DNA from 3 places in the Clostridium neuense genome. Region 2 is predicted to be linked to each of the others. Evidence: riboswitches for the same ligand, from Rfam matches in the RefSeq annotation. Region 2 holds a riboswitch; each other region holds the start of a gene.
What was found. Region 2 has a riboswitch for thiamine pyrophosphate ahead of ACJDT4_RS08295 (TatD family hydrolase). Riboswitches for the same ligand answer to the same signal wherever they lie in the genome.
Positions count from the first base shown of each region.

Region 1 (10,167 bases), 150 kb from region 2:
CGACACATATGCAAATTTAAAAAAGCCCACTGCCGCATTAAATGCTTTAGACTTCTCAATTCTCAGCAAAAGCATTGATAGATTAAAAGCTATGGATATAAAAATGGTATATCCGGGCCACGGTGCACCATTCGAAAGTGGCAGTATCTTTAATAAATCTAAGTGAGAGATTGTGAAAGTATAAAGAATGCAAACTAAATCAGTTCACAATTCACAATGCACAGTTCACAGTTTAGGATGATTTTCTTCCACTTTGCTACAGAAAATCTAAAGCTTATTGCTGACGCCATTTCAAGATAATGCATTATTATATTCGCTTTACCAGCCAAGCATCATACCAGTTTTTTATATAATTTTAGATTTATCTGACGAGAGGAAGATAAATCATCCTTCACTGTGAATTGTGAGCTGTGCACTGTGCAATGATTAAGTTAGTTCACAACATTTTTAACTCGTAAAAATTTAGTTACTAACTAACAAACTTTTCAACCGCTTCCTTTAGTTCCTTCGCCGCTTTTCTAACATCCTTTTTACCAAGTATGGCTGAAATAACAGAAATCCCATCAATACCTGTATCTGCAAGTTTATCTACATTATCTGCACTTACACCACCAATTGCAACAACTGGAATATTAACTTTTTCTACTATTTCTTTTAAAGTTTCAATACTAACATCTGTAGCATCTTTTTTAGTTCCCGTTGGAAAAACTGCTCCTACTCCAAGATAATCTGCCCCATCTTTTTGTGCTTTTAAGGCTTCCTCAACACTGCCAGCTGAAACTCCAACTATTTTATCTTTGCCGACAAGCTTCCTTGCTATATCACAAGGCATATCACTTTGCCCTACATGAATTCCAGCAGCATCAACTGCTAATGCTATGTCTAATCTATCATCGATTATAAGTGGCACATTGTATTTATCTGTAACCTTTTTAATATCTACCGCAATTTTATAAAAATCCATAGTTGAAATGTTTTTTTCTCTTAATTGTACAAGGGTTGTCCCTCCCAATATAGCCTCTTCTACTGCCTGCTCTAACTCAATACCACAAAGTAAGCTTCTCTCAGTTACAAGATACAAACTATAATTAACATACTTCATTTATACTACCTCTCCTCATAAAATCTTCACCTTTAAGCTTAAAAACTTCATCTATAAGTCTTACTCTAAAATTCCCACTACCTTCGGCTTCTGTAAGCTTTTCATATGCTTTTTCTCCTGACATACTCATAGTTAAAATTCCTGCTGCAGCTGCTAATAAATAATCCTTCGTAACACCACAATATGTACCTACAAGCGATGTAGTCATGCAGCCTGTTCCAGTAACAGTTGTAAGCATTTTAGTTCCATTTTTAAGAACCATAACTTTATTTCCATCAGACACATAATCATTCACTCCGGTAATTGCAACAACTGTATTTAAATTTTTTGCACAAACCTTAGCAACTTCTTTTGCATCATCTGTAAGAGTTTCTTCAGAATCAACACCCTTTGAAGCTGCATTCATACCGCATAATATTTTTATTTCTGCTAAATTACCTCTAATTACAGCAAATTTAATTTCTTTTATGAGTCTTAAGGCTGTTTCCTTTCTATATGGTGTTGCCCCCACTCCAACAGGATCTAGTACCACCGGAATCCCAAGTTTATTTGCTCTTTTCCCCGCCTTTACCATAGCTTCTATAGTTCTACTATTTAATGTTCCAATGTTAATTACAAGGCTTGAGGCAATAGACACCATATCCTCAACTTCGTTTATATCATCTGCCATTACTGGAGAACCGCCAACTGCTAAAACTATGTTTGCGCAGTCATTTACTGTAACATAGTTAGTTATATGATGTACAAGAGGTTTCTTCTCCTTTACGCTGCATAAAAGTTCTTTGAATTTTTCATTAACTTCCATTTACTTATATACCTCCAACTAATAAAATATAATAAACCTGTTATTAGCATGCTTGGCAGTGTTGCACCAAATATGAAATCTAATCTTATAAACAAATAATAAACAGCTACTCCTATTGCCCATACTATAACAGCACCAATATTTAACAGAAGTTTGTCCTCTATTTTCGTATGCTTTTTTATTATGAAATAATCTGTTAAAAGTACTGCAAACAATGGAGCAAAAACTGAACCTATTATGTAAAGAAAGTTCGTATAATTGTCCATATTAACTAATAGTGATGCTGCCGTTCCTATTATTGTTATAACTATAGCTGCAGCTTTTTCATTAAACTTTGGAACTATATTTAAAAATGTAACTCCAGCTGAATATGCATCCATAAATGTAGTTGTTACTGTTGAAAGTACAACAATTCCAAAGGCTGATATTCCAAGATTTGCAGCAAGCATCATAGTGGAAGGATCAGGATTTTTTGAAACAATAGCTGCTCCAAGACCTATAATAAACATCCAAGAGCTTCCAATAAAATATCCTAAAAAGCTGCCAAAAGCACCTTCTTTTTCGCTTTCTGCAAATCTTGTATAGTCTGCAACCATAGGAAGCCATGAAAGAGGCATTGCAATTACAAGTTCAAGTGCACTTCCAAAAGACATACTTCCACCAGAAGGTTGCGAGAAAAGTTTTCCACTTCTAAAAACAACCCAGCCAAGTACAAGTGTAAGTGCAAACAAAAGCACTACTGCTAAAGTATTAATTTTTTTAAAGCCAGTCATTCCAAAAGCTATAACCAGTATAATAAGCACTGCTGTAAGTACACTCCAAAGTGGAATATTATTTATAGACCACATTGTTTTACTTATTAAATTTAAGGACTGAGCACAGGAATTTATCATAACTGCTGTCCAACCAAGAAGCTGAAGCACATTTAATATTGAAAACAAATATGTGCCATACAAGCCAAAAGATATTCTTGTAGAGGTAATTGCAGGGACTTTCTCACGAGTACCGATTATACCTGCAAATATAAATATTGCTGTACCAATAAGATGCCCGAGTATTATTGCAATTAATCCCTTTTTAAAGCCTAAAGCAGCTATTGATCCACCTGTTAAAATTTCAGCTATAGAAATAGCCGCACCACACCATAAAAGTGCAAAGTCCCAAAAATACAATTTATCTTTCGTTTTACTCATAATTTAATCCAGCCTTTTTATATAATGTATAAAAATGATTAGTTGGCCCTGAGCCATGTCCTATAGAAAGTGAATGCTCTATAGCAGTTGTTATGTACTTTTTAGCATTTTCTACAGCTTCCTTTATATTCATTCCCAATGCTAAATTTGATGCTATTGAAGAAGAAAGTGTGCAGCCTGTACCATGAGTATTTTTTGTATTAATTCTCTCATTCTTTAAATAAACAAAATTTTTACCATCATATAAAACATCCGTAGCATCACCAGTTAAGTGCCCACCTTTTATTAATACATTTTTAGGTCCCATATTATATATTATTTTCGCTGCCTTCTCCATATCAGAAATAGTTTCAATCTTAATATTTGCTATTATTTCTGCTTCTGGTATATTAGGTGTTACCACTGATACGATTGGTATAAGTTCTTTTATAAGCGTCTCAACAGAATTTGGATTCATAAGAGAATATCCTGATTTTGATACCATAACAGGATCTAAAACAACATTGCGTGGTTTGTACTTTCTTAGCTTCTCTGAAACTACATTTATACCTTCAATTTCGGATATCATGCCTATTTTTACTGCATCAACTTCAATATCGTCAAAAATAGCATCAATTTGCTTTCCAATAATATCTGGACTTATATTTTGAACATCAATAACTTCCTTAGTATTTTGAGCTGTAACCGCTGCTATTACACTCATTCCAAAAACTCCATGTGCTGAAAATGTCTTTAAATCTGCTTGAATGCCTGCACCACCACTAGAATCTGAGCCAGCAATTGTTAATACCTTTTTCATAGATAAGTTCCTCCTTTTTTATTCTTGTATCTCGGAGGAAAATGAACTTGGAAATAGAATTGAATATGCCTAAGCTTATATGCATTCTTAATGAAATTATGCAAATAAAAAATGCTTACTTTTTAGGTAAGCATTTATTTCAAAGAAAATAAACAAATTCGCTTTGCTCCCTACGGTAGTTTTAACTACTTCAAGTTCAAAGGGTCAGGTTTTAACCTTCTCAACCAAATGGTCCCCCCGCAATACAATATATTAAATTTTAAAATACGACTTAATTATATACACAATATATATAATTGTAAAGCTTTATTCTAAATTATATTCCACCTTAAAATTTAAATTCTATTGGATAACACTACTGTATCTTTAAACATTTAGGACATATTCCATAAACCTTAACATCATAATTAACTATTTCAAATTTATAACTTTTCTTTAACTCATTTTCTATTAAATTTAGATTAAAATCTTTTACAGCAAATATTTCTCCACACTTTGTACATATAAAGTGGGGATGCTGATACTTATCGTTCATGTCTATTAATTCATATCTTACTCCATTTTCATCATTATCAAATTTACGTACTATATTTGCATCTTCAAATATATGCATAGTTCTATAAATTGTTGCTATACCCATATTAGGATAATCCTTTTTAATAATATTGTAAATTTCTTCTGATGTCAGTTGGCTATGTTCATTTTTAATAACAGTATCCAGTATTTTTTCTCTTTGAAGCGTTACCTTGTAACCTTTTTCTTTTAACGTAGTTTTAAATTCGTCTAATAAATTCATAATACTCATCCCTATTTAAATTAATTATAGTTAAAATTTATCTCTCCCATCAAAATCATAATTGTGCGTATGATGAAAATGTCTATGATGATGTTCTCTACAATGATGAAAATTTTTATAATCATTATTATTGTCATTTTCCAATCCTAAACATAATTTTTTAATTAATACAAAAAATTGCTCTTTCTCTTCTTCTGTTAGTGCACTAAAAAATTTTTCTTCAAATTCGTCTTTGGTTTTCTCTATATGTTCAACAATTTTTTTACCTTCATCAGTTAAATGAATATGACTCACACGTTGATCCTTTTGATCCTGTTTTCGAAAAATGAAACCATTATTTTCAAGCTTACTAAGCATTTCTGTCATTGACGATGGTCTAACATCCAATTTTTTTGCTAATTCTTTTTGACTAGCACCATCGTTTCCAGAAACCTCTGCAAGTAACTTTGCTTGACCATGATAAATTACACCTTTCATGCAATAATCTTTATGTGCGGCACGATGCATTTGTTTTACCAAATTATGTAGAGCATGGTATAAGTTATTTAAATCTATACTTGCCATAAATTTTTTCTCCTTCTCCCTAAAACAAGTTAGGTACCTAACTTGTTTTTAGTATATCAGCCATATAATTAAAAGTCAACAAAAAGATTAGGTACCTAATCTTCTTTATAAAAAAATAACTGTGAATACCATAATTATAAGTTCTCCACAGTTATTTTTAGTAAGTTATGATATTTATAGTTACCTTAAAATCTGCATTTCCTCCATAAATCTATTGTTTCGCTAAGCATATATTTCATCCTTATAAAAAAGCAAAGAGTAAAAGATAATATCAACTAATCCTTTACTCTTTGCTTTTTTAATACCTTATCTCTCCAAGTATTTCTCTTTGAACTTTTTCAACATCTGGTACATAGCTCTTCAATAATTTCATATTTCCTTTAAAGATATAATTACCTGTACCTGCAGGAATTAAAATACTATCTCCATAATTTACAACTTCACTTTTACTGTTGTTTTGTCCATAAAAAATTTTTCCTTCACCATCAACACAAGTAAATATATAAAATCTCTCTTCATCACTTTTCTCTGCAAGTTCATCCTTAAAATCATATAACTCTAGCGAAAAATCTCTTCCAAGACATAAATATGTTTTTTCATATCCATCTTTTTTAATCTTTATTCCTTCACTTTTTTTACCGCGAAGACTTAAATCTATTACATCAAGTGCTTTTTTTACATGTATTTCTCTTCCTCTATTGTAATCAGAAACTCTATATGTAGTATCGCTATTCTGCTGAATTTCTGCTACTATGACACCTTCACCTATAGCATGAATCATACCACTTCTTACTAGATATACATCACCCTTCTTAACAGGGATTTTATTCATATATTCATCAAGCTGATCTTTTTCAAGTGCTTCTTTAAGTTGTTCCTTCGTACAATTTCCTTTTGTTCCAACTACTAAATTAGCACCTTCAAATGCCTCAACAACATACCAAACTTCAGTTTTACCCATATCACCTTCTACTTTTTTTGCATACTCATCATTTGGATGAACTTGAACTGAAAGTTTGTCCTTAGCATTTATTAGTTTTATAAGAAGAGGAAACCAATCTGAACTTATCTTTGTTCCTATAAGTTCACTCCCCTTTTCCTTTATTAAATCATCAAGCCTTTTTCCTTTAAATTCTCCATTTGCTACAATGCTAGTTCCATTTTTATGGCAAGCAACATCCCAGCTCTCTCCTATATTTCCAGCTGGAAGATTATCTCTAAACTGCTCTAGATCTCTTCCACCCCATATTTTTTCGTAATATAAATTTTCAAATTTTAATGGATACATCTTAGCAACCTCCGTATTATATTTAATTTATGCTTATATAAGTCCTATACTTTCACTTATCAATACATATACTTTTAAATTTAAATAGCTTATCATTTGTTTTTTCTAATTTATATATAGGACATCCTATTGTATTATGCGCTAATTTTTTTATAGTTTCAACGTTTTCACCTTTGCAGTTCAATCCCAAGTAAAGTGCACTTGGCCTTATTGGAAATTCAACCTTGTTATGTATTTTTTCATCCTTAAGTATTATTCTCCATTCCTTTTCATAATTCCAGCTTATATGCTTTATCTGCATCATAAAAAAAAGCATGTATGCAGCATCTTCTGTTTTATCATTAATTAAATCCTTTAAAATGTCAGTTATATCATATCTTTCTGTTTGATATACTACAGGAAATAAATACTTCGAAAATCTATTTGTATAATTAATTTTAGAAAAATCATATTCCGCACACATGCCCTCATGATTTCCCGCATAGTGTGTCCACATAGGCATACTATTAATTTCCTCAGAAAAGCAAGAAATCTTAACATCTGTTTTAAAGGAATCAATTAATTTCGTCACATTAATGCCCTTTAAGTGTTTTTTTATTTCTCCTTCATCAAAGCATATTCCACATGAATCAAAAGGATCATTAAAATCATCTGGATTTGAAAACCAAAGTTCATTATTTATAAGTGTATTTATTTTTTCTTCATCTATAACCTCATATTTATATAATCTTTTAGGAAAGTTATCGTATTTTAATTTATATGCTTCATCCTTTTTTCCTGCAAAAAATAATCTTTTATATTCCTCTATCCATTCCAAAATATTTTACTCCTTACCGTGAATTAATATTTATTTTTTCCATAATCAAGTTCTATTATTAATTGGGGCTATAGAATTAATAATAGAAAAATAGTATAATTATTGTGTATAATCCAATAACTAGGAGGAATTTAAATTGATAAATCTAAAAAAGCCGACTCTTCTTTTTTCAGCAATATGTGCTGCTATTTTACTATTAGCTACTCCAAAATCAGCAATGGCTGCAAATAGAGATTTCTATGATATTTCCAAAACTCCACCTATACTTTATAGTAATGCAGATCTTCAATCTGAAGAATCAAAATTAGATGCTTTAATAACAGCCACAGAAGATCATCCAACATTTATGGTATATGAATTTAGCGGTCAGTATTATAACTACGCAAAATTATTTGCTAACTATCAAATTGCACATAATTCTGGACAAAGTCCAACACAAGCATTTATATTTGCATTAGAAAATACAATACCTCTTCCTGCACCAAAAAAATAAAAGTGAAAAGGACATTCCTTTCCACTTTTATTAATTCTAAGCTAAATCTCTTTTATAATTTTCTCTACAATTAAAGGTTCATCCATAGCAGAAGACATTATAGCAAGCCCCTTAGCCCCAGCTTTAATTACATCTCTTGCATTTTTTTCACTAATGCCCCCAATGGCAATTACAGGCACAGTTACTTTTGTTACGATTTTCCTAATATAATTTAATCCTTTTCCTTTTACCCCCGGCTTACAAGCTGTTTCATATACATTTCCGCAAAGCAAATATGCTGCGCCATTTTTTTCAGCTTCAATTGCCTCTTCCAAGCTGTGAACCGATACTCCCGTTTTTATATTAATTTTTTCTTGTCTCATGAAACTCTCAAAGCCTGTATGATATGCATAAGCATCAATTTCTTCAGCTACCCTTAAACTTCCATTGACAATCAACCTAGCATTATATCTTTCCGTAATAACTTTTACTTTGTGAGCTAATTTATAAAGTTCATGATATTTAAGATCTTTTTCTCTTAAAATTATATTTTTAGCACCATATTGAAGTGCTTTTTCAAGTCTATCACATAAGCTTCCCTTTGCTACTAATTTTCTATTTGTAACAACATATATCATAGTGTACTTTGAAAATCCTTAAATACTGGGTTATATCCCAAACCCTTTATTGCATCATAAACTTCCTTAACACTTCTTTTATCATTTGTATCAAACTGACCTTCCCCTTTATCCTTACATGAATGTCCTCCAACTTCCGTAGATACACCTGCTGACATCTTTGTTACTCCTATAGGAATAAGACTATCTCTAAATTTAGCCGGTTCCCTTGTAGTTATATTTGTACCTGCTCTTGGTAAAAACAGCTTGTATGCTAAAATCACTTGTACAATATTTTTATCATTAACCTCATATATGTCACTAAAGCTTCCTGCATGTGGCCTTATTCTAGGTGCAGACATTGATATCTCAACACCTGGAAATTTATTTTGAATATAAGCAGCATGAAGTCCTGTAAAAAATGCCTCACTTCTCCATTTATATAATCCAAGAAGCGCTCCTGTTCCTATTGAATGAATCCCTGCCCTACATACTCTTTCCGGTGCATCAAGTCTAAATTTAAAATTCTTTTTAGGTCCACTCAAATGAACCTTATCGTATTTTTCTTCATTATAAGTTTCTTGATAAATTGTAAGACTATCTGCTCCTGCAGCAACAAGTTCCTTATATTCGTCAACTTCTAACGGGTATATTTCTATACATATAGAACTGAAATATTTCTTTAATATTTTTATAGCATCTCTTATATACGTTACTGGTGTATGAAACTTTGATTCTCCAGTTAAAACTATTATATTTCTCATGCCAGACTCATATATAGCTTTAGCTTCCTTTTCTATTTCTTCAAAAGTAAGCTGCTTTCTTGATATTTTATTTGTTACATTATAACCACAGTACGCACAGCCATTTACACAGTAATTTGCAATATACATTGGTGTATATAGTACTACTGTTTTTCCAAAATTCCTCAAGGATAATTTCCTCACCTTTTGAGCTAGAGGTTCTAGGTAACTTTCTGCTGCTGGAGATAAAAGTCTTAAAAAATCAATTTCGTCTACATTATCCTTGCACAGAATTTTTTCTATATCACTTTCCCTTGTCTTAGAAAAAAAATCTTCAAAATCAAATTCTTTATACTCCTGTAATTTTTCATAAAAACTCATTTTTACACTTCCTATCTTAAAAATCCAGTAAGTGGTGATGAAGCCTCAGCATATTCTCTTTCAGCACCAAGTTTCGCTGTATATGCTTTTCTTCCTGCTTCAACTGCAAGTGAAAATGCCTCTGCCATTAAAACAGGATTATCAGCTGTTGCTATAGCTGTATTTACAAGAACAGCATCAGCACCCATTTCCATAGCAAGTGCTGCATCTGATGGTTTACCTATTCCTGCATCAACAATTACAGGCACCTCATTTATTTCTTCTATTAAAATCTTTATCATTTCCTTAGTTCTAAGCCCTCTATTTGTTCCGATAGGCGCTCCAAGTGGCATTACCGCAGCTGCACCTGCACTAACGAGTCTTCTAGCATCCATTAAGTCCGGATTTATATATGGAAGTACAATAAAGCCTTCCTCTGCAAGTACTTCTGTTGCTTTTATAGTTTCATAATTATCTGGAAGTAAATATTTATTATCTGAGATAACTTCTATCTTAATCCAATTTCCACAGCCTACTGCTTTTGCAATTCTAGCAAGTCTTATTGCTTCTTCTGCGGTTCTAGCACCCGACGTATTTGGCAAAAGTATTAA
Region 1 is NZ_JBJIAA010000006.1:229,169-239,335, forward strand. It holds gene ACJDT4_RS09035 (MBL fold metallo-hydrolase) at 1-166, shown strand, start outside; gene thiE (thiamine phosphate synthase) at 470-1,102, opposite strand; gene thiM (hydroxyethylthiazole kinase) at 1,089-1,907, opposite strand; gene cytX (putative hydroxymethylpyrimidine transporter CytX) at 1,865-3,100, opposite strand; gene thiD (bifunctional hydroxymethylpyrimidine kinase/phosphomethylpyrimidine kinase) at 3,093-3,899, opposite strand; TPP riboswitch at 4,050-4,148, opposite strand; gene ACJDT4_RS09060 (Fur family transcriptional regulator) at 4,255-4,695, opposite strand; gene ACJDT4_RS09065 (MarR family winged helix-turn-helix transcriptional regulator) at 4,726-5,259, opposite strand; gene ACJDT4_RS09070 (type I phosphomannose isomerase catalytic subunit) at 5,558-6,547, opposite strand; gene ACJDT4_RS09075 (DUF2971 domain-containing protein) at 6,600-7,364, opposite strand; gene ACJDT4_RS09080 (hypothetical protein) at 7,501-7,857, shown strand; gene ACJDT4_RS09085 (thiamine phosphate synthase) at 7,899-8,474, opposite strand; gene thiH (2-iminoacetate synthase ThiH) at 8,471-9,577, opposite strand; gene ACJDT4_RS09095 (thiazole synthase) at 9,589-10,167, opposite strand, start outside.
Region 1: linked by a shared signal. The riboswitch ahead of thiD (bifunctional hydroxymethylpyrimidine kinase/phosphomethylpyrimidine kinase) and the one ahead of ACJDT4_RS08295 (TatD family hydrolase) in region 2 are both predicted to bind thiamine pyrophosphate.

Region 2 (10,167 bases):
ACATCAATAGAAATATCCTTAAGTATAATGTTACCATCAAAACTTTTTGTTACATTTTTAAGGCTTATAACCTCATTATTTTGGCAAGAATTCGTTTGTGAATGCATCTTTCGAATTTAGCTCCTTTTTAATTAATCCTTTATCCTTTAGGAATTTTGCATATCTATCCCATACTTCTGCCTTTTCTACTCCCCATTTTGGAGCATCTGCAATGTAGTGAGTTGTCATATACTTTTGGCTTTCCACTGCCAACTTTTCATCTATTTCTGGAGCATATGAGCGAAGTATTTTTGCACTTTCTTCTGGATTTTTTATTGCATACTGATATCCTTCTTCAGTAGCTTTTAAGAATTTTTTTACCTTTTCAGGATTTTGTTTTATGATATTATTGTTAGTTATAAGTATTGGTGTATAGTAATCAAGTGCTGGATCTAAATCCTTAACAGCAACATAGTCTAAATCAATGCCCTTAAGCTTTGCTTCAATTCCTGTCCAGCCTTCAAAAATCCATTCAAAATCTATGTTTTTCTTTGTTGCTGCAAAAAAATCATCATTTCCTGCATTTACAATTTTAAGTTTACTAAAGTCTGCTCCATTTTTCTCCATAATTGCTTTTATTACTGCCTGCTCCGATGGTGATCCCCAACCACCATATACTTTTCCTTCGACATCTTTAATGCTTTTTATATTTTTACTTTTAGGAGCTGCAAACCCCGAAGTGTTGTGTTCCATTAAAGTAGCAATTGACTTAACAGGAAGCGGTGAATCACCAGTAAGTGCATAAGTTACATCCTCCTGATAGCTTACGCCAAAGTCTCCCTTTCCAGTAGCTATAAGTGTAGTAACAGCTGTATCTCCTGGCTGCTGAATTTTTACATCTAAGCCCTGCGCTTTATAATATCCTTTTTTCAATGCTACATACATTCCTGTATGATTTGTGTTAGGTGTCCAATCAAGTATCACTGTAGTTTTATCCAGTGCCTTATTTGCACTTTCCTTTGTGCTGCTAGTAGTACTACAACCTGAAAAGATTACTGTGCTCATTACTAAAGCTGTTACCAATGATATTATCTTATTCTTTTTCAATTTGAATCTCTCCCTTATAGTGAAATCAATGAAACTTTTAACTTATGTATTATGAAAAACTGCTTAAGATTCGGTCTTTTCATAATGAATAAGTTAAGTTTCGCTTATTTCCAATGTATTAATCTTTTGCTTATAAAATCTATAATGTATATTATTATTATGCTTATTAAAACTATAACTATAATTGCTGCAAAAACTTTATCAAGCGCATAGGCACTTTTTGCTCTAACCATATAAACGCCTATGCCGCTGTCTCCTCCAAGCCACTCTCCTATAACAGATGCCATTACCATATAGGTTGCAGCTATTTTAAGCCCAGAAAACAAGTTAACCATGGCATATGGAAGTTTTAAATGATAAAAGGTTTGAAGCCTTGATGCTTTCATTGTTCTAAACAAATTAATATAATCTCTATCAACTTTTTCAAAGCCATCTATAAGACTTATTACTATTGGGAAAAAGCAGGTTATTATTACAACTATAATTTTAGGCATTGGTCCAAAACCAAACCATATTATAAACAGCGGTGCAATTGCTATGGTTGGTATTGTTTGAGAAATCACTAAAATTGGATAGAGTGATTTTCTAACAATTTTAAAACTATCCATAAGTACGGCTAGCACAAAGGATAAAATTATTGATATACCAAAACCTACAATTGATTCATATATTGTTACCTTTGTATTATCCATTATAACTTTAAAATCACTTATAAGCGTTTTAACTATGCTTGTGGGTGAAGGAATTATATATGCTGGCACATTTTTTACATCTACAATAACTTGCCAAAGCAGCAAGGCAGCTACCAAAGTAATTATAGGATATAGTTTATTTTTGATATTTGCCAACTTTTTCCTCCATCGTTACCCCTTCAGGTTTGTAATCTATTTTTACAACAGATGCAACTCTTGAGGCTCCTGCTTCAACACATATTGTTTGTGCTTTCTTTACAATTTCCATAAGTTCATCTAAGTCACCTTCCATAGTAGTTTCCATTGGTCCAACTATGTGCTTAACTCCAGTTGATTTTATATATTCTATAACCTTATCAACTACTGGATATATTCTCTCCTCTGGCACTGTTGGAAGTACTTGTAAACTAACATTAACTGTTTTCATATTACTATTCCCTCTTTCATTAATATGGTTTTTAAATTTTTAAAAATTTTATTTTTAATTTCATCATAATTATATTTTTTTATGATTGAAATTTTATTTACTATATTCTTCACTTCATCTGGATAGCCATACTTTCCATTTACCCATTCTAAAGAAGTTGGTCCATCGGTTTCTGTCAAAATTCTATTAGGTGGAAGAAGCTTAACTATTTCCTGTGTAAGCTTTGAATATCCTATATCAACACTTACAGTAAAATAGCAGCCATAATCTATTAATTTTTTTAAAGTTTCTAAATCTCCGCTATACCAATGTATTATAGGTGTTTTAAGTCCATACTTTTTTATATAGTTAAGAATTTCCTCTTCTGCACCTTTAGTATGTATATTTGTAATTTTATTATAGTTTCTAGCCTTTTTTAAAAAGTATTCAAAAACACTCTTCATATGCGGATACTTTTCTTTTTCTTTAATCCAAAAGTAGTCCAGTCCTATTTCTCCAATAATTTTGCATTCTTTTATATATTCATCAAACAAATCTAAATTTTTATAATTATTGTGAGCTTCCCAAGGATGAATTCCAAAGCAAGGTATTATATTTCTATTATCCTTACTAAGCTTTTTAGTAAAATTATAGCTCTGAATATCCATAGAACATCCAAGTGTAACTATGTTATCTACTTTAATAATGTCAAGAGCTTTTTCTAACTTTTCCTTATCCTTAAAAAAATCCAAGTGATTATGTGCATCAACAAACATATTGCACCCCTTCTAATTTTACGCAAAAATAAAGAGCGCTACTTTTAAAATAGCGCTCATGCATTCTACATGTGAATTAAGCTTTCCTTCGTCGGTGTTATCCGCATCAGGTTCAAAGGGTTAAAGTTTTAAAAACTTCTCTCAGCCACAAAGGGCACCCCCAGCACTAAAAAATAAATACTATCTATATGCTAACATTAATTTTGCTATTTGTAAATAAAAAATATACTATTTAAATTACAATCTTAATCAGATTTATTTATCCAATTATCCCCTTTATAACATTTTCCTTATTCTTTAAATCACTAAACTCATTTAAATATACTTTTTCACCAAGTAGCTCATAAATAGTTTTTGCAAACTCTAAAAAGTCACAATTACCAGCTCTTTCACCTATTCCAGTAATAGTACAATCAACATATTTAGCCCCAGCTTTTAACGCTCCTATTGAATTTATTATTGCCATACCAAAATCATTATGAGCATGAACTTCTATTTCTATTGGTACAGCTTCTCTTATTTTGTTTATTTGATGAAATACCCTTCTTGGATACAAAATACCAACAGTATCCGCATATCTAACTCTTTTAACACCAATACTGTAAATCAATCTACAAACTTCTATTAAAAAATTTATATCTGCTCTTGAAGCGTCTTCCAATCCTACAGTTACCTCATATCCTTTACTTACTGCATATTGAACACATTTTTCAACATTTTCAAGAATCCAACTCTTATTTTTTTTCAGCTTATCCTCAATTTGTATATCAGATACCGGAACCGATATATGAATTATATCTACAGAGCAGTCCATAGATTCATTAATATCCTCAATATTCATTCTATTCCAGGAAGATATTTTGCTTTTAAGCCCCAATTTCACTATTTTTCTTATACTTTCTTTTTCATCCCCACCCATAGCTGCTATACCAGCTTCAATTTGAAAAATACCCATATCATCAAGAATTTTCGCAATTTGTACCTTTTCATTTATTCCAAGTGCTATACCAGCTTTTTGTTCACCATCTCTTAATGTTGTATCAACAACTTTAATGCTCATATTTTCCCCCCCATTCTATATGTTTACCAATGGAGCTTTCATACAATTTAATCAACTCATCATCCAAAATATTTCTTCTTAATTTAACACTTTTACTTCGTATTTCTTTTAAAAGGTCATCAACATCAATATTTATAGATTTAATGTTTAATTCCTTTAATTTAGTAATAACTGCTTTCTTTCCAGAGTGCTTTCCAATAAACATTTGCCTTTTTGAACCTATTTCATATGGATTATATGGCTCATAAGTTTTTGCATTCTTCTCTATTCCATCAACATGTATACCAGATTCATATTTAAAGATATCCGCTCCAAGTACAGGTTTCATTGGAAAAATCTCTTGATCTACAAGCTTTTCATACACCTTTTTAATCTCACATAGTAATTTGGAGTCACCAATTACTTCTCCATTTCTTATTACCTTAAGTGCAAGCATAACTTCTTCTGAAGCTGCAAATCCATATTTTTCTCCGTAAAATGCAGTTGTAATAAAATCGGCCCCATCTAAGCAACACTCTATGGCTATTCCTGTTGCAGCAAAATATCGGTTTTTAGGACAAAAATCTATCAGCACAGAAAATTCATTTTTTATCTTTTTTATAAACTTGCTCCAACTATTAAAGTTATATTTTTCAACATTATTAATTCTAATACATGCTATATTAAAATTATTTAAGACCTCATAATTTTCGCTCCAAAAATCATCATTAATTTTTTCAATATTTATCTCTAGTATAATCTTTGAATTATTTATATTTGTTATTAAATCATTTTTCATGTTTTTAGCTAAATCATTCTTTATGATAAGATACCTAAAATTATAATCTTTAATAAAAGTAACATCCTTCTCATCTTCTACTCTATATGCATAGCTAATATTTTTAGGTAGTATATTTACTTGATTAACTGATTTCATATCAATTTCAATAATATCAATGCCAAATGCAGTAAGCAATTGCATAAACTTAAAAATATCTTCCCTTTGGAATTTACTTAATTTTCTTACTATTTCGGGTATAGATCTATCTATTATCATTTTTTTCTTACCATTAACTATAATAGCCACTATTTATCCTCCTTTTCATTCATTCTTACTATAACAAGCATAGAAAATGACAATATATACAATATTGCTGCAAAGGCAGTAGCTGTCTTTATATCACTTTGCATAAGCGTATATATCTCAAGTGGAATAGTCCTTGTTTTATTTAATATGTTACCTGCAAACATAAGAGTTGCTCCAAATTCTCCCATTGATCTAACCCAGGCTAATATAAGTCCAGATATTATAGAATTTTTAAGCATTGGGATTATAACTCTTATGTTTGTCTCAACTTTACCTGCACCAAAAACATAAGTTGCTTCAAAAATCTCATCAGGCACTCTTTTTATGGAATCCCTTAAAACTCTAACATAAAACGCAGATGATACAAAAACCTGTGCAATTACTACTGCTATAGGAGTAAACACTATATCTATATTATATTGTGATAAAAACCTTCCTATAAAACCATTGCTTCCAAAAGTTAATAGCAGCGCAATTCCTGCAACTGCTGGCGGCAGTACAATTGGAATTTCAACTATAATATCAAGTAACTTTGCCATCTTATTATTAGATATATTCGCAATATAAAAAGCTGTGGCAGTACCAAAAAGAAAGGTTATTACAAGAGAAACTAGAGAGGTCACCAAACTTAAGAGTATACAATTAACGTTTTCCGTGTTACATACATTTTTTAATATATTGTATACCCCAGCATATTTCATCAACGATAAAATTGGAAACACAAGTAAAAAAATATAAATCACGGCCATGCAGCACATGGTAGGAAATAATATTCTCTCCATAACAAAATTATTTCTAGTTTCTTTTGCAAACACATTTGTATACTTTCTTCTTAACTTTATACCATCTTCAACCATACCAAACCACCTACCAATAAAACTTATTTTATCGTGAATCCATACTTCTCCAACAGTTTTTTTCCTTTACTAGAAGTAAGATAATTAATAAAGCTCTTAGCTGCTTTTTTATGTTTAGATGAACTTATGACTGCTATAGGATATTCTACCTTTAGCTTAGAAAATTCATCATCTGCTATAACCTGAATTTTATCCTGATTTTTTGTATTTATATCAGTTTTATATACTATTCCTACATCAGCCTCTCCCATGGAAACCTTACTTACAATGTCTTTAACATTTAATTCGCTGCTTTTAATATTTTTTAATATTTTATTGTAGGTATTTTCATCTATAACCTTGTCACTAACAGCCTTACTGATTGCTTTATAAAAGTACGCACCACAGGGTACCGATTTATCTCCAACTACAATTTTCACTCCATCCTTTGCTAAGTCTTTTAATGAGCTAACTTGTATTTTACTGTTTTTGTATTTACCAATTACTAATTGATTTTTTGTAAATATGGTACTACCTTCCACCTTATTATCACTTACTACCTTATCCATATTTTTAGTATCTGCAGATGCAAATACATCAGCAGGTGCTCCCTGTTCAATTAAAGTTACTAACTGTTGACTACCTGCAAAATTAAAAGATGATTTGATATTTTTTTCCTTCTCAAGATCATTTCCTAATTCTGTGAAGGCTTCTGTAAGACTTGCCGCTGCAAGAACAGTTATCTTTTCTTTGGAACTTTTTTTAGTTTTATTAAGTTCTTTAGAACTTACACTAGAACATGCACTTGTAAAGAAAACTATAATAAGCAAGCTAGAAATAAAGCATATTCCTCTTTTTTTTATAAATAAATTTTTAATCATTTATTACACCTTCCCTACTTTCTAATTGAATTTTTTCCACCGCTAATTTCACACCATTATTTATGGGTTCATACATTTCTATAATCCTTATTCCTGCTTTTTCTAACTTTTTTCTTGGTTCTAATCCCACCCTAAGCGCTAAAACAGCATCGCAATCATTAACTGCTTTAATTGTCTTTGAAATTTTATCTTCATGATCATAGCAATTTAATATACCTGTGCAGTACTTCTCAACATTCCTTTTCTCTAGAAATCTAATCTTACCATTGTTATATGTGTAAATATAAAATTCAGCAGCATGACCAAAATGTTGATCTACATTAATTCCTGATCTTGAAGATATGGCAAATTTATAAACTTTACTGCTTGTTTCAATTTCTTTTTCTTTAACTTTCATGTAGGCACTTTGACATTCTCCCCTGCAAGTAATGCCTCTAAAATCTATTGAACAATCTTGAGCTAGAGTTCCAATAGCATCTGCCCTACATTGTCTACAATGATACATTTGTTTTATATAAGCCTCACATTCTTTTCTTTTTTGATCTATCTCCATTTTCGTAACCAAGGGAAGCTTCTCAAACACGCTCCCCTTTACAGGAATCATCTGCATTATGTTAGTCATGTATGCCCCGCAGGCTTTAACCTTTCTTACTACCTCATTAATATGTTGATCATTTATTCCTTTAAGCATTACAATATTAACTTTACAAACTATGCCCTTAGAGCACAAATATTTAAGTCCTGTTATTTGATTATTAAGGAGTATTTCTGCACCTTCTTCGCCTACATATTTATTTCCCAAATAATTTACTTCTCTATATACCTTAGCTCCAATTTTTTTATCAACTGCATTTATAGTAACTGTGACATGCGAGACTCCTAAACTTATTAATTCATCAGCATAAAAGGGAAGCATAAGCCCATTAGTTGATAAACAGAACGTCATTTCCGGGCTTTCTTTCTTGATTAACTTTAAGGTTTTTTTGGTTTCTTCAAAATTTGCAAGTGCATCTCCTGGACCTGCTATACCTAATACTGTTAGATTTTTCATTTTTGATTTTACTAACTTAAACTTTTCTAGAGCCTCAACTGGCGATAACACCTCACTAGTAACACCTGGTCTGCTCTCATTTACACAGTCATATTTTCTGCTGCAGTAGTTACAACTTATATTGCATTTAGGTGCAACTGGTATATGCATTCTTGCAAACTTATGTGCATCATCACTAAAACATGGATGAGTACAAGTTTTGTCTTGTAAGTTTTTATTCTTCTCTAAATTTAATGTAGGAACATAATAATTATCAAAAGCTTTCTTTCTAAAAGTATTTTCTGTTATTTCTAACATTGAATTTGCTATATCATCTATAAACGAAGCTGAACCATTATATCCTGTTATAATTTTTCTTTGAGCTCCTACCCTATCATGAACTGGAAATCCTATTCTTATTATTTTGATTCCAAGCCTTTTTGCCATTCTCCTGCCATCGGAATTTCCAATAAGTAAATTCACATTAAACTTTTTTGCATATTCTTCTATAGTGTCAAAATCCGTATCGTCTAAAATTATTCCAGCTTCTTTTTGACTTTTCATTTCACTCATAAGTTCAGATTTCACTATGCTATTTTTTGCTCCCAATGCAACAAGCTTTATAAGTACACCATTTTCCAGGCAAGTTCTAGCAGCTGCTAATGCAAGTTCCGGCTCACCATATATTATTACTCTCGCTTTTCCAGTATATTTATGATTATCTATCATACCATCTAAATATCTTCCCCTCTGAATCATAAATTCTTTTGGAATTGATATACCACTTACTTCAGATATTAACTTAATAAATTCCTCCGTATTTCTAATGCCTATAGGAATACCGCATTTATACAATGGAACTCCAAAGCTGTCTCTTAAATAAGCTCCAGGAGATTTTTCTTCATCTATTGTCATCCCCATTTCAATAGTTGCTATTGCACCAGACATTCTTTTTATATCCTCTACCTTTGTACCCCCTTTGGGTATTCTCAAATATTTATCGTTATGAGGAGAATCTAGTGTATTCGAAACATCAGGTAAAATAGTGTACTGCATTCCAAATCCATTCAATATTTCCTTTATATTTCTCACATCTCCTGGATTTAAATTAGCACAAATAACATTTATACCTCCAAAGTTTACACATTTTTTAGTACAAAGTTTTTCAACTATTTTTCTTAAAGCCAAATAATATCCCTCAAATTGTGTACCACCATAACCCGGAGTAGGAACTGATATAATTTTTATATCCTTTGCAATCTCTTTTTCTTCTTCACAAAATTCAGATATTATTCTGTTTACATCTTCCCCTATAGTTTCTGCAAGACAAGTTGTCATAACACCTATAGTTGAAGGAGTATACATCTTTATCATATTTTTTAAACCCTTTTTTAAATTTTCAGCTCCACCATATACGGTTCCATTTTCAGTAAGGGCCGAAGATGCTATATCCACAGGTTCATTGTAATGTGTTGCCATATGCCTTCTAATATATGTACTACATCCTTGTGAGCCATGTAATATTATCATATTATTTTCAATTCCTTTGAACGCCATAACTCCACCCATTGGCATACACATTTTGCATGGATTTACATCTATATTAACCATATTTTTATTTGCCATTTCAATCATCTCCCTTACATTTATACATATTTCCAGACAGGGCTATTTACTGTCAAATCTATTTCTTCTGCAAAATTAACTGCTCCCTCAAATCCAGACAAAATATGCTTTCTTTCATGATTATGGTCACAAAATGCAACTCCAAGCTTATATGCAAGAGGCCTTTCCTTAACACCACCTACAAGTATATCTGCGCCTTTTTCAAGCATAAATTTTTCAAGTTCATAAGGATTAGCATCATCCAATATTACAGTTCCTTCCTTAGTTATGTTCTTAATAATTTCATAATCCCTCGGTTTTCCTGTTTGAGTTCCAACCATTACAGTTTCAATGCCAAGTTCATTAAATTGTTTTATTAAAGATATTGCTTTATAGCCACCTCCAACATATATAGCCGCTTTTTTTCCAATAAGCCTTTTTCTATGATATTCAATTGTCTTTTGTATTTTTGCCTTTTCAGCTTCAATAAATTTTTCTGCTTTTTTTATTGTATCTTCATCTCCCAAAATACTTGCAATTTGAAGAAGGGAATTTTCAGTATCGGCTATTCCAAGAAAACTAACTCTAATGTATGGTATGTCGTAAATTTCCTCCATCTTTTTTCCCAGGTATTCCATAGAACCAGCACATTGAACTATATTTAATTTGGCCTCAGGTGCTTTTATAAGCTCATCATATTTGCCATCACCAGTAATTTTAGCTACAACT
Region 2 is NZ_JBJIAA010000006.1:75,383-85,549, forward strand. It holds gene ACJDT4_RS08275 (ABC transporter ATP-binding protein) at 1-107, opposite strand, end outside; gene ACJDT4_RS08280 (ABC transporter substrate-binding protein) at 76-1,086, opposite strand; gene ACJDT4_RS08285 (ABC transporter permease) at 1,191-1,934, opposite strand; gene ACJDT4_RS08290 (thiamine-binding protein) at 1,915-2,205, opposite strand; gene ACJDT4_RS08295 (TatD family hydrolase) at 2,202-2,960, opposite strand; TPP riboswitch at 3,027-3,132, opposite strand; gene ACJDT4_RS08300 (beta/alpha barrel domain-containing protein) at 3,220-4,020, opposite strand; gene ACJDT4_RS08305 (homocitrate synthase/isopropylmalate synthase family protein) at 4,010-5,086, opposite strand; gene ACJDT4_RS08310 (ABC transporter permease) at 5,086-5,943, opposite strand; gene modA (molybdate ABC transporter substrate-binding protein) at 5,967-6,803, opposite strand; gene nifB (nitrogenase cofactor biosynthesis protein NifB) at 6,796-9,459, opposite strand; gene nifE (nitrogenase iron-molybdenum cofactor biosynthesis protein NifE) at 9,480-10,167, opposite strand, start outside.

Region 3 (10,167 bases), on a different contig from region 2:
CTTCCGCAGTAGTAAAACAAATTATCTTTCTTGTATGCCAGGTCACCAGTTTTATAACCTTGCTTAAGGCCAGTTTCAGTTTTAACCGTGAAAAAGTGCTTTTTGTTCATTTCTTCATTGTTATAGTATCCAATACTTACATTGTCACCGACTACATAAATTTCACCTTTTTTGTTATCTTTAATTTCTTTGCCAGTATCATCTACTAGCATTACTTTAGAATTAGTCATTCCATACCCTATTGGAATAGAATCCTCAGCATAAATCATATTCTTACTGATTTCCGCAGCTGTTATTAAAACAGTGGCTTCTGTTGGACCATATCCATTAATTATTGAGATATCTCCAAACTTTTCATAGAGAGTTGAAACTAATTTTTTTGATAGTATTTCACCAGCAAAAAACATCTTTTCTAGCTTTGGAAGTAAGTTTTTATTAAAACTATTATCAATAACGCACATTTCGGCAAATGAAGGTGTTGATATCCACATAGCTATTTTTGATATGCCTAAATTTTTAAATAAATCCTTAAAATTTGTAGTCATTTCTTTATCTATTACATATAAAGTTTTCTTAAGAAGAAGTCCAATGTATATGCTAATCACAGATACATCGAAAGAGTAAGATACTTGATTTAAAAATACACTCTCTTCTTCACTAGTTTTGCAATAAGGCATGAACCATTCAATAAATGTTTTTAAAGCTTTGTAGGTGATTTGAACACCTTTAGGTTTACCAGTACTTCCAGAGGTATAAATCATATAATAAACATCATTTTCTTTTACACGGTATGATTTGTCAGGCTCAATTCCGCTAAATTTAACAAAAATATCATTCAAGGTGTTTAAGGACAAAATCTCTCCATTAAAGTTATCAATATCAATATTTCCTATATTAATAAATAATGTGGGTTTAGAGCTTTCAATAATATCTTTTATTCTGTCCTTTGGAAAAGTAGTATCTATAGGAATATAAGCATGTCCAGATTTACTACAAGCTAAAAAAGAAATTAGCATTTCATGTTCTTTATGACCGTAAATAGCTATTGGTGATTTATCGTCCCCATATTCAGAGATTATGTATTTTGCAAGTGCATCTGAATATTTTTTTAGCTGACCATATGTTAAAGTAGAATTTTTGTATATTTCGAAGACATTTTCCCTATGTTCAATGCAGATTTGATCTATAGTATCAAGCAAATTCAAAAGAATCAGTCCTTTCTATTGAGATAATTATTAAACATAAATATTATATTCTAGTAAATAAATGTTTTCAATACAATTAAATTACTTAATAGTATTTAGATACAACAACGACACATATATTACATAAGTGTAACGTATGTGTATTGTTAAAGTTATGGCATATTTAGAAATGTATATGTTAGTTTACAAACGTGTTAAGTGATGGTAAAATGAGAAATGTAATTTGCTAGAGGTGCCTTAATGTAAAAGGCTGAGAGGAGAAATCCAACTCTTAGAACTTGATGTAGTTAGTACTACCGTAGGGAAGCAGAGCATTATTAGATTATGAATTTTTAAGCTTGCCCTTAATTTGGGTGAGCTTTTTTTAATGTGTCTGCATCCAAAAATAAAATTTAGATAAGGAGAAATGTTATGAATTATTTAACCCAAATGGATGCTGCAAGAAAAAGTATATTTACAGAGGAGATGAAAGTTGTCTCTGAAAAAGAACATATTGAAATTGAAAAATTGAGAAAGCTTATTGCAGAAGGAAAAGTTGTAATTCCAGCTAACAAAAATCACAATTCCTTAAGTGCAGAAGGTATTGGGGAAGGACTTAGAACTAAAATAAATGTAAACCTAGGAATATCTAAAGATTGTGCCAATGTGGATATGGAACTTGAAAAGGTTAAAACAGCACTTCAAATGAAGGCAGAAGCTATTATGGATTTAAGTTCTTATGGAAAGACAGAAGAGTTTAGGAAAAAGCTTATAGAAATGTCTCCTGCGATGATAGGAACGGTTCCTATATATGATGCAGTAGGTTTTTATGATAAGGAATTAAAGGATATAACTGCAGAAGAATTCTTAAGGGTAGTTGAAAAACAAGCTCAAGATGGTGTGGATTTTATGACTATTCATGCTGGAATAAATAGAGAAACTGCTGAAGTTTTTAAAAGAAATAACAGAGTTATGAATATAGTTTCAAGAGGTGGTTCACTTTTGTATGCCTGGATGGAACTTAACAATAAGGAAAATCCATTCTATGAGTATTTTGATAAAGTTCTTGAAATATGCGCTAAATATGATGTTACTATAAGTCTTGGAGATGCTTGCAGGCCCGGATGCATAAAAGACTCAACTGATCCAAGCCAGATTAAAGAACTTATTACTCTTGGAGAACTTACTAAAAGGGCATGGGAGCAAAATGTACAAGTTATGATTGAAGGACCTGGACATATGGCGCTTAATGAAATAAAATCAAATATGATTATAGAAAAGAGATTATGTCATGGAGCACCTTTCTATGTTCTTGGACCTATTGTTACGGATATAGCTCCAGGGTATGACCATATAACAAGTGCAATAGGAGGAGCAATTGCAGCTGCAAACGGGGCGGACTTTCTATGCTATGTTACTCCAGCAGAGCATTTGAGGCTTCCTAACTTAGATGATATGAAAGAAGGAATTATAGCCTCTAAAATAGCTGCTCATGCCGCTGATATTGCAAAGAATGTTCCTGGTGCAAGGGAGTGGGATAATAAAATGGCAGAGGCAAGACAAAAATTAGATTGGAAGGCTACGTTTGAACTCTCAATAGATCCAGAAAAGGCTATAGGATATAGAAAAGAATCAACACCAGAAAATCCAGATACCTGCACTATGTGTGGAAAAATGTGTGCGGTTAGGAATATGAATAAAGTTATGAGTGGAAAAAATGTAAACATACTTAGAGACGATGATTAGCATAAAAATTGCGAAGTAATAATGCTTCGTCGCGTTAAAAAAATTCTATAAATCTTGGTGTATATTTTAAAATAGTGCTTGCTTTGAGTTCAAGAAGGATAATGGGCAAAGCCCAAGCCTCGTATATGTTTATACTCTCTGAAAAGATGCTCAGACAATTGAAATATCTAAGTATTTTACGATTTTTTTGCCAAGATTTATTAGAATCTTTTTAAACTGTTCCTTCAGCATTGTTACTTCGCTCTCTCGGTAGTGCAAGGAAAAAATTCCTCCGTGCCTACGGAATTTTAGCATGAATCTTTGTAATCAATTAAACTTGTACAATATATTATTGACTTTTATTAGTGTATATGGTTCTTAGTGTGAAATTGATAATACCATTATGTATTAAAATTGTGATTTTTTAAGTAAACTATAATTTTAATAAAATTGTTTTTGGTTTATGAAATCTTTATGATAAAATTACTATTAAATGTAGAGAAATTTATAATACTTTTATCATGAGGTGTAGTTATGATGGATAAAGAAAAAATACTAGAAGAAGATTTGTACAAGCCTGTTCACGATTTCTTTGAAAAACAAGGGTATACAGTAAGGGCGGAGGTTAAGGACTGCGATGTTACGGCTATTAAAGATGATTTCCTTATTATAGTTGAACTAAAAAAGAATTTGACTGTAGAACTCTTGTCACAGGCAGTTAAAAGGCAAAAAATTTCAGAACTAGTTTATATAGCTGTTCCAAAACCTAAAAGGATGAAAGCAGATTCAAAATGGAAGGATATTTGTCATCTTATAAGGAGATTAGAGCTTGGACTTATATTTGTGAATTTTAAGAGCAGCAAAACTTTTGTTGAAGTTGTCATAGAGCCCAAACCTTTTGATAGAATAAAAAGCATTAATGCAAATAAAAAAAAGAGAGCAAGTCTTATAAAAGAAATTAAGGGCAGAAACAAGGATTTAAATGTTGGAGGAACAAGGGGGAAAAAGCTTGTAACTTCTTATAGAGAAAGTGCAATTGAAATTGCCTGCTGCCTTGATAAATTTGGACCGCTTTCCCCTAAAAGGCTCAGAGAAATTGGAACGGACTGCAAAAAAACTGTATCTATTTTATACAAGAATTATTATGGCTGGTTTGATAAAAAATCAAGAGGGGTTTACGAGCTAAATGAGGAAGGAAAAAAGAACCTCAAGGTGTATGAAGAACTGGCAAAATACTACTATGAGAAGATAGGGGAGAAAGTGACAAGTGATCAGCTCAGAGTACAGAGTACAATTGACAGAGGACAGTGAAGGTGGATTTATCTTACTTACGTCAGATAAATCTAAAATTATATAAAAATGCAGTGTAATGAAAAAACCTTGGAATTATAGGTACATAAATCCAAGGTTTTAAAGCTAAATTTTAAACTGATCTATTGATACTTTTAATTCTTCTGCAATTGTAGCTAATTTTTCACCTGAGCTTGCAATTTCTTCAATTGTAGCTGATTGTTCTTCCGTAGATGCAGATGCCTGCTCTGTTCCAGCGGCATTCTCCTCAGATATTGCCGATAAATTTTGCGTTAATTCAATAATTTTGTTTTTATTCTCTGCCATTAAGCCTGTAGAATGATTAAGTTTAGTGATTATGATTTTTATATCATCAATTGCCTGTGCTATTCCCTCAAATTTTCCTTCAGTTGCTTCAACGCTATCTTCTTGTTCTGTAACAATCTCTTTTGTTTGCTTCATAAAATCAACTGCACTTTGTGATTTTGTCTTTAATTCATTTATTATAGTTTTAATGTCATTTGTAAAGTTATTAGATTGTTCTGCAAGCTTTCTTATTTCATCCGCAACAACGGCAAAACCTTTACCTGCTTCTCCTGCTCTTGCAGCTTCAATTGCAGCATTTAAAGCTAAAAGATTTGTCTGATCCGCAATGCTTTCAATCATAGCACTAGCACTTTCAATTTTTTCTGCATTTTCATTGTTACTCATTATAATCTGATATACATTGCTTGATGCATCACTGTTTTTCTGTGTCTTATTAATAAGCTCTTTTAAAATTAGGAAACCTTCTTCCTTTTGTTTTTCAATTTGAATTGCTGCAGCATTAAGTTCTTTAGTATAATTTAAATCTTGTTCTAATAAATTGCCTAACTCTTCTACATTATGAGCTGCTATTTCTGTATCTTTAGCTTGTTCACTAGATCCTCTTGCAATTTCTTCAATAGTTTTGGCTACTTCCTCTGCAGCAGTAGCTGCTTGCTCCGAAGTAGCTGTTAATTCTTCTGAGGAGGCAGCAATATGCTCTGCTGCACCTGCAGTTTTTCGAATAAATTCAGCCACGTTTTCTCTCATAATTTTAAGAAACCTTATCATATCTCCTATTTCATCTTTTCTATTTAAGTACTTTTCATTCAACTGTTTATCTTTGGAAAAATCTAAATTACCAAAATCTTTTACTCTGCCTGTGACTGCTATAATAGGTTTTGTTATGCTGCTAGATAAATAATTAGCCAAAATACTTATTAACACTAATATCACTATAGCCGAAATAACTACTATATTCATAATTTCTTTTGCACCAGAATTTAACTCCTTTTGAGTAATAAGCGATGCTAATATCCAATCCGTCCCTTCAACTTTATATGGACTTACAAGATATTTTTCTCCATTAATTGAAACCTCAAAGGTTTTTGCTTGATCAGTTAGAAGTTTATTCAAGCCAGCAATACCAACTTCTTGTACTTTTTTAAAATTATTTTTAGGATTTTTTCCATCTGCCATTATCACACCTGTATTGTGTATAAGCATTGAATACCCTGTTTTACCAAGCTTCATTTGATTTAACATATCGCTAATTTTAGATTGCTTCACATCAAGGCCTATTACTCCAAGAAACTTTCCATCTTTATCTGTAAATGAACGGGCATTGCTTGTAAGCATCGAAGACTGAAAAATATATGGCGCTGTTCTAATGATTTTTCCGTTCTTATTTTCAGCATCAACGTACCAAGGTCTTTTTACAGGATCATAACCTGCAAATGTAGTAGTTTCGGGCCATTGTATATATCTTCCATCCTTAGTGCCTAGATATACATAGTTTGTACCTTCATGGTTATGTCCATACTGCTCAAATATTTTGTATATCGCTTTTTCAAGTTCTCCATTAGCAGAAGGTTTCATTTGAGTTTCTTGTGTTGTGTTTTTATAAGTTGTTATGCTGTCATCTACCGCCATTATCAGGGGATTTGTTGCCAGCATATTAAGATTTTTATCTATTTGGTCATTGAAAATTTCAATTGATTGAGAAACTATTTTCAGTTGTTCTCTAGAATTACTCAAATAATCATTATAATTCTTTTTATTTACTTGATAAATTGCTATACCACTGATACTTACTACAGTCAGTAAAACAATTAAAACTATAGATATTAAAATCCTACCTTTTATCCCACTAATGCTTTTACTCATGATATCCCGTCCTTTTCTTATTTTTGCACTTTTACGTATTTTTCGACATTTATATAGCTTCCTTTATATGATTTTGTATGGATATTGAGGGCAATTTTAACATGATTATATTTTATATCATAAACTTCCACTTTATATAATATATATTGGTGCTAAATAATCATCTTCAAATGTTGATAACATGATATTCATTAGTATTACATTCTTTTTTTTACTTTGTTTTGCCTTGGATTTTATCTCTTTATAAGCAATTTTTTTAAAATCTATTTTCACTAATTTATATATATAAAGTTCTTAAGTTGATGACCTTAGGTGTGCATGAGGGGGGGAATTGGGATGTTTTAACACAAGCGATATGGATAGATGAGGATAAAGCTCAAATTATAGAGTAGATAAGCTGAAAGGCTGAAATCACCTAGCGCTAAATTTATCTCGATAAACTGGAATCTAAAAAGCAGAGTACAAAGTACAAAGGACAATGAAGGATGATTTTTCTCCGCTATGCTTTGAAAAATCTTAAACTTATTGCGCGCAAAGCGAAAGGTAAATCATTCTTAATTGTGCATTGAGTTAAATTTGAGTTTGTTAGGATAGATTATATTTAATGATTTTCAATATTGTTACTTATGATCTTTAATTCTTTCTGCCAATTCGTTTAAATATTCCCATCTGTCATACAAGTTTTGAAGCTTTTCTTCCTGCTCTTTCTTTTTAGCTAGGAGTTCTTGCAAAACTACATAATCACTTCCAGCTGAATTAATTTGACTTTCAAGTTCAGCAAGTTCTTTTTCAGCAGTTTCAATTAATCCATCTATTTCGTCATATTCTCTTTGCTCTTTATAAGAAAATTTAAGCTTATTATTTTTGGACTTTTCTTCTTTAGGCTTACTTTGCTTTATTTTTTCTGGCTTAGGTTCTTCAGTTAAAACTGCTTTCTCAAGGTATTCAGAGTAATTACCAGTGTTGTATTCTATTTTGCCATTACCTTTGAAAATAATAAGTTTATTTACAACCTTGTCAAGAAAATATCTATCATGAGAAACAGTTATTACGCTGCCAGAAAAACCATCAAGATAATCTTCAAGTAATGTGAGGGTTTCAATATCAAGATCATTTGTAGGCTCATCTAGTATAAGAACATTAGGAGCCTCCATAAGTATTCTTAAAAGATAAAGTCTTCTTTTTTCGCCACCAGAAAGTTTTGAAATAGGAGTCCACTGCATTTCTCCTGTAAATAAAAACTTTTCAAGCATTTTAGAAGCACTTATAAGTTCTCCACTTTCATCTTTTATAAATTCAGCACCTTCGCGTACATATTCAATTACTCTTAAATTTTCATCCATGTCTTTAGACTCTTGAGAAAAATAACCTATTTTAACGGTTGAACCAGCATCTACAGTTCCGCTGTCTGGAAGAATTTTGCCCGTTATTATATTTAAAAGTGTAGATTTTCCTATGCCATTTGGACCAACTATTCCAACAGTATCGCTTTTGGAAAAAATAAAGCTAAAATCATCTATTAATTTTTTGCTACCAAAGCTTTTGCTTATATTTTTTAGCTCTATAACCTTTTTGCCAAGCCTTGAGCTTTGAGCAGAAATTTCAATTTTATCTTGCACGGCTAATGATTCTTTTTTATTTAATTCATCAAATCTTTGTATTCTTGCTTTTTGCTTTGTGCTTCTTGCCTTAGCACCTCTTCTTATCCAGGCAAGCTCTCTTCTTAAAAGGTTTTGCCTTTTGTCTTCAGAGGATTTTTCCATCTCTTCTCTTTCGAGTTTTTTACTTAAAAAGTCACTGTAATTGCCTGTATAGGTGTATATTTTACCATTGTGAAGTTCAAACATGTTGTTTATTATTCTATCAAGAAAATACCTATCATGGGTTATCATAAATACTGCACCCTTTTTTTGAGTTAGATATTTTTCAAGCCATAAAATTGTCTCGCTATCAAGATGATTAGTAGGTTCATCTAAAATTAAAAGATTGGAAGGGGTTATAAGTGCAGCAGCTAAGGCAATTCTCTTTTTTTGACCGCCGGATAAATTGCCTATCTTTTCTTCAAAATTTTTTATTCCAAGCTTTGTGAGTATAGTCTTTGCTTCACTTTCCATATCCCATAAATTTAGAGCATCTAACTTTGAGGTTAAATCAACAATAAGCCCTTGAAGCTTTTCATCTTTAGGATTAAGTGCTGCATCGTGAATTGCTTTTTCATAAGCTTTTAAAATTGTCATTTCTTTAGAATTACCTTTGAAAATTTGTTCCATAACTGTTGAATCATCATAAAAATCCGTATTCTGCGAAAGATAGCTTATTGAAAGTTCATTGGAGGTTGTTATGCTTCCCGAATCGTAGTCAGTGAGACCGCAGAGTATTTTTAAAAGAGTTGATTTGCCGGTTCCATTTATTCCAATAAGACCTATTTTTTCTCCAGAATTTATAGTAAAGTTTATATCATTTAAAATAGTTTTTTCACCATAGCTTTTTGATATATTATTAAGAGTTATTAGATTCATAATAGCATTGTCCTTTCATAATTGTTTCCTATAATCGCTTGGGGAAATACCAAAGCTTTTTTTGAATATTTTAGAAAATAAAAGCACATCTCTATAGCCTATAGAACGTGCTAACTGTCCAGTAGTAAAATTGCAATCTTTAAGAAGTTCACAGGCCTTTTCCATTCTGAAATTTATTAAAAATTGCTGCGGAGAAGTATGCAAATATTCTTTAAATAGTCTAAAAAGATAGGCTCCTGTTATATTTACATATTTAGCGATATCATGGACTTTTATATTGTTGCTATAATTATTACTTATATATGTAGAAACATCTCCTATGTATTTTTCAGCAGTATCCTTTTGAGTAATATTTTTCTTTATGCCAATGAAGCTAATTCAAACATATGTAATTAAACTGACTCAACTGTCAATTGTCAATTGATTAAGGTATGCAAAATAGCACTTGTAAAAGTATAACATTGACTATTTTAAACTTTCAGGTTGTCTATCTATAGCTTAAGTTTGACAGTAGTTGTACTTTAGTAACATCATAATATGAATAGTATACATTATTCCATATTATAAAACCAGTAAAAGTTATGAAATAGAAGCAAAAGCAAATGTAAAATTAAGGAAAAAATATTATTGTCTATAACGTACAATGTTTACCTTTCGTTTCTCTCAGGTAAATATTAGAGCTTAATAGTATTAGCTGTCCTGAGCACTCTATCTTAAGTGTTTGGCACACATTAAGTTTAAGATCTTTAGAAGCGATAGTGGAGAAAAGTCAACAATCACTCTACTCTGTTTATAATATGTTTGAAATGACTGGGAAATAGTATTATAATAAAAAAGTATGTTTAAGAAAAAGTGAAATTTAATCAGTATACAATTCAAAGCTTACAATATTTACAAGTTGTGAACTGTGAATTATGAACTGTGCATTGATATAGGAGATTTAGATATGGATTTTAAATTAAAAAGTTATAAAAAAGATTTCGATTATTCTTATACCTTTGGAGCATTTCCAACTATGGAACTTATAAACTTTAAACCAGAAGCTGTAGTGAAGGTTTTAGTGAGTTCAAATTATGATAAAAAATCCTCAGAAGATAGTATATATAGTGTATGTAATGACAAGAATATAGAGGTAGAGGAAAATGATAAACTTTTTAATAAATTAAGTCCAAAGGAAAACTGTTACGTAATAGGAGTTCTCAAAAAGTTTAATTCTCAAATTGATAAGAATAAGAGCCATGTTGTGCTTGTTAACCCGA
Region 3 is NZ_JBJIAA010000003.1:1,348-11,514, forward strand. It holds gene dltA (D-alanine--poly(phosphoribitol) ligase subunit DltA) at 1-1,205, opposite strand, end outside; TPP riboswitch at 1,424-1,527, shown strand; gene thiC (phosphomethylpyrimidine synthase ThiC) at 1,617-2,930, shown strand; gene ACJDT4_RS03920 (DUF2161 domain-containing phosphodiesterase) at 3,444-4,220, shown strand; gene ACJDT4_RS03925 (methyl-accepting chemotaxis protein) at 4,326-6,389, opposite strand; gene ACJDT4_RS03930 (ABC-F family ATP-binding cassette domain-containing protein) at 7,010-8,908, opposite strand; gene ACJDT4_RS03935 (helix-turn-helix domain-containing protein) at 8,924-9,286, opposite strand; gene ACJDT4_RS03940 (TrmH family RNA methyltransferase) at 9,855-10,167, shown strand, end outside.
Region 3: linked by a shared signal. The riboswitch ahead of thiC (phosphomethylpyrimidine synthase ThiC) and the one ahead of ACJDT4_RS08295 (TatD family hydrolase) in region 2 are both predicted to bind thiamine pyrophosphate.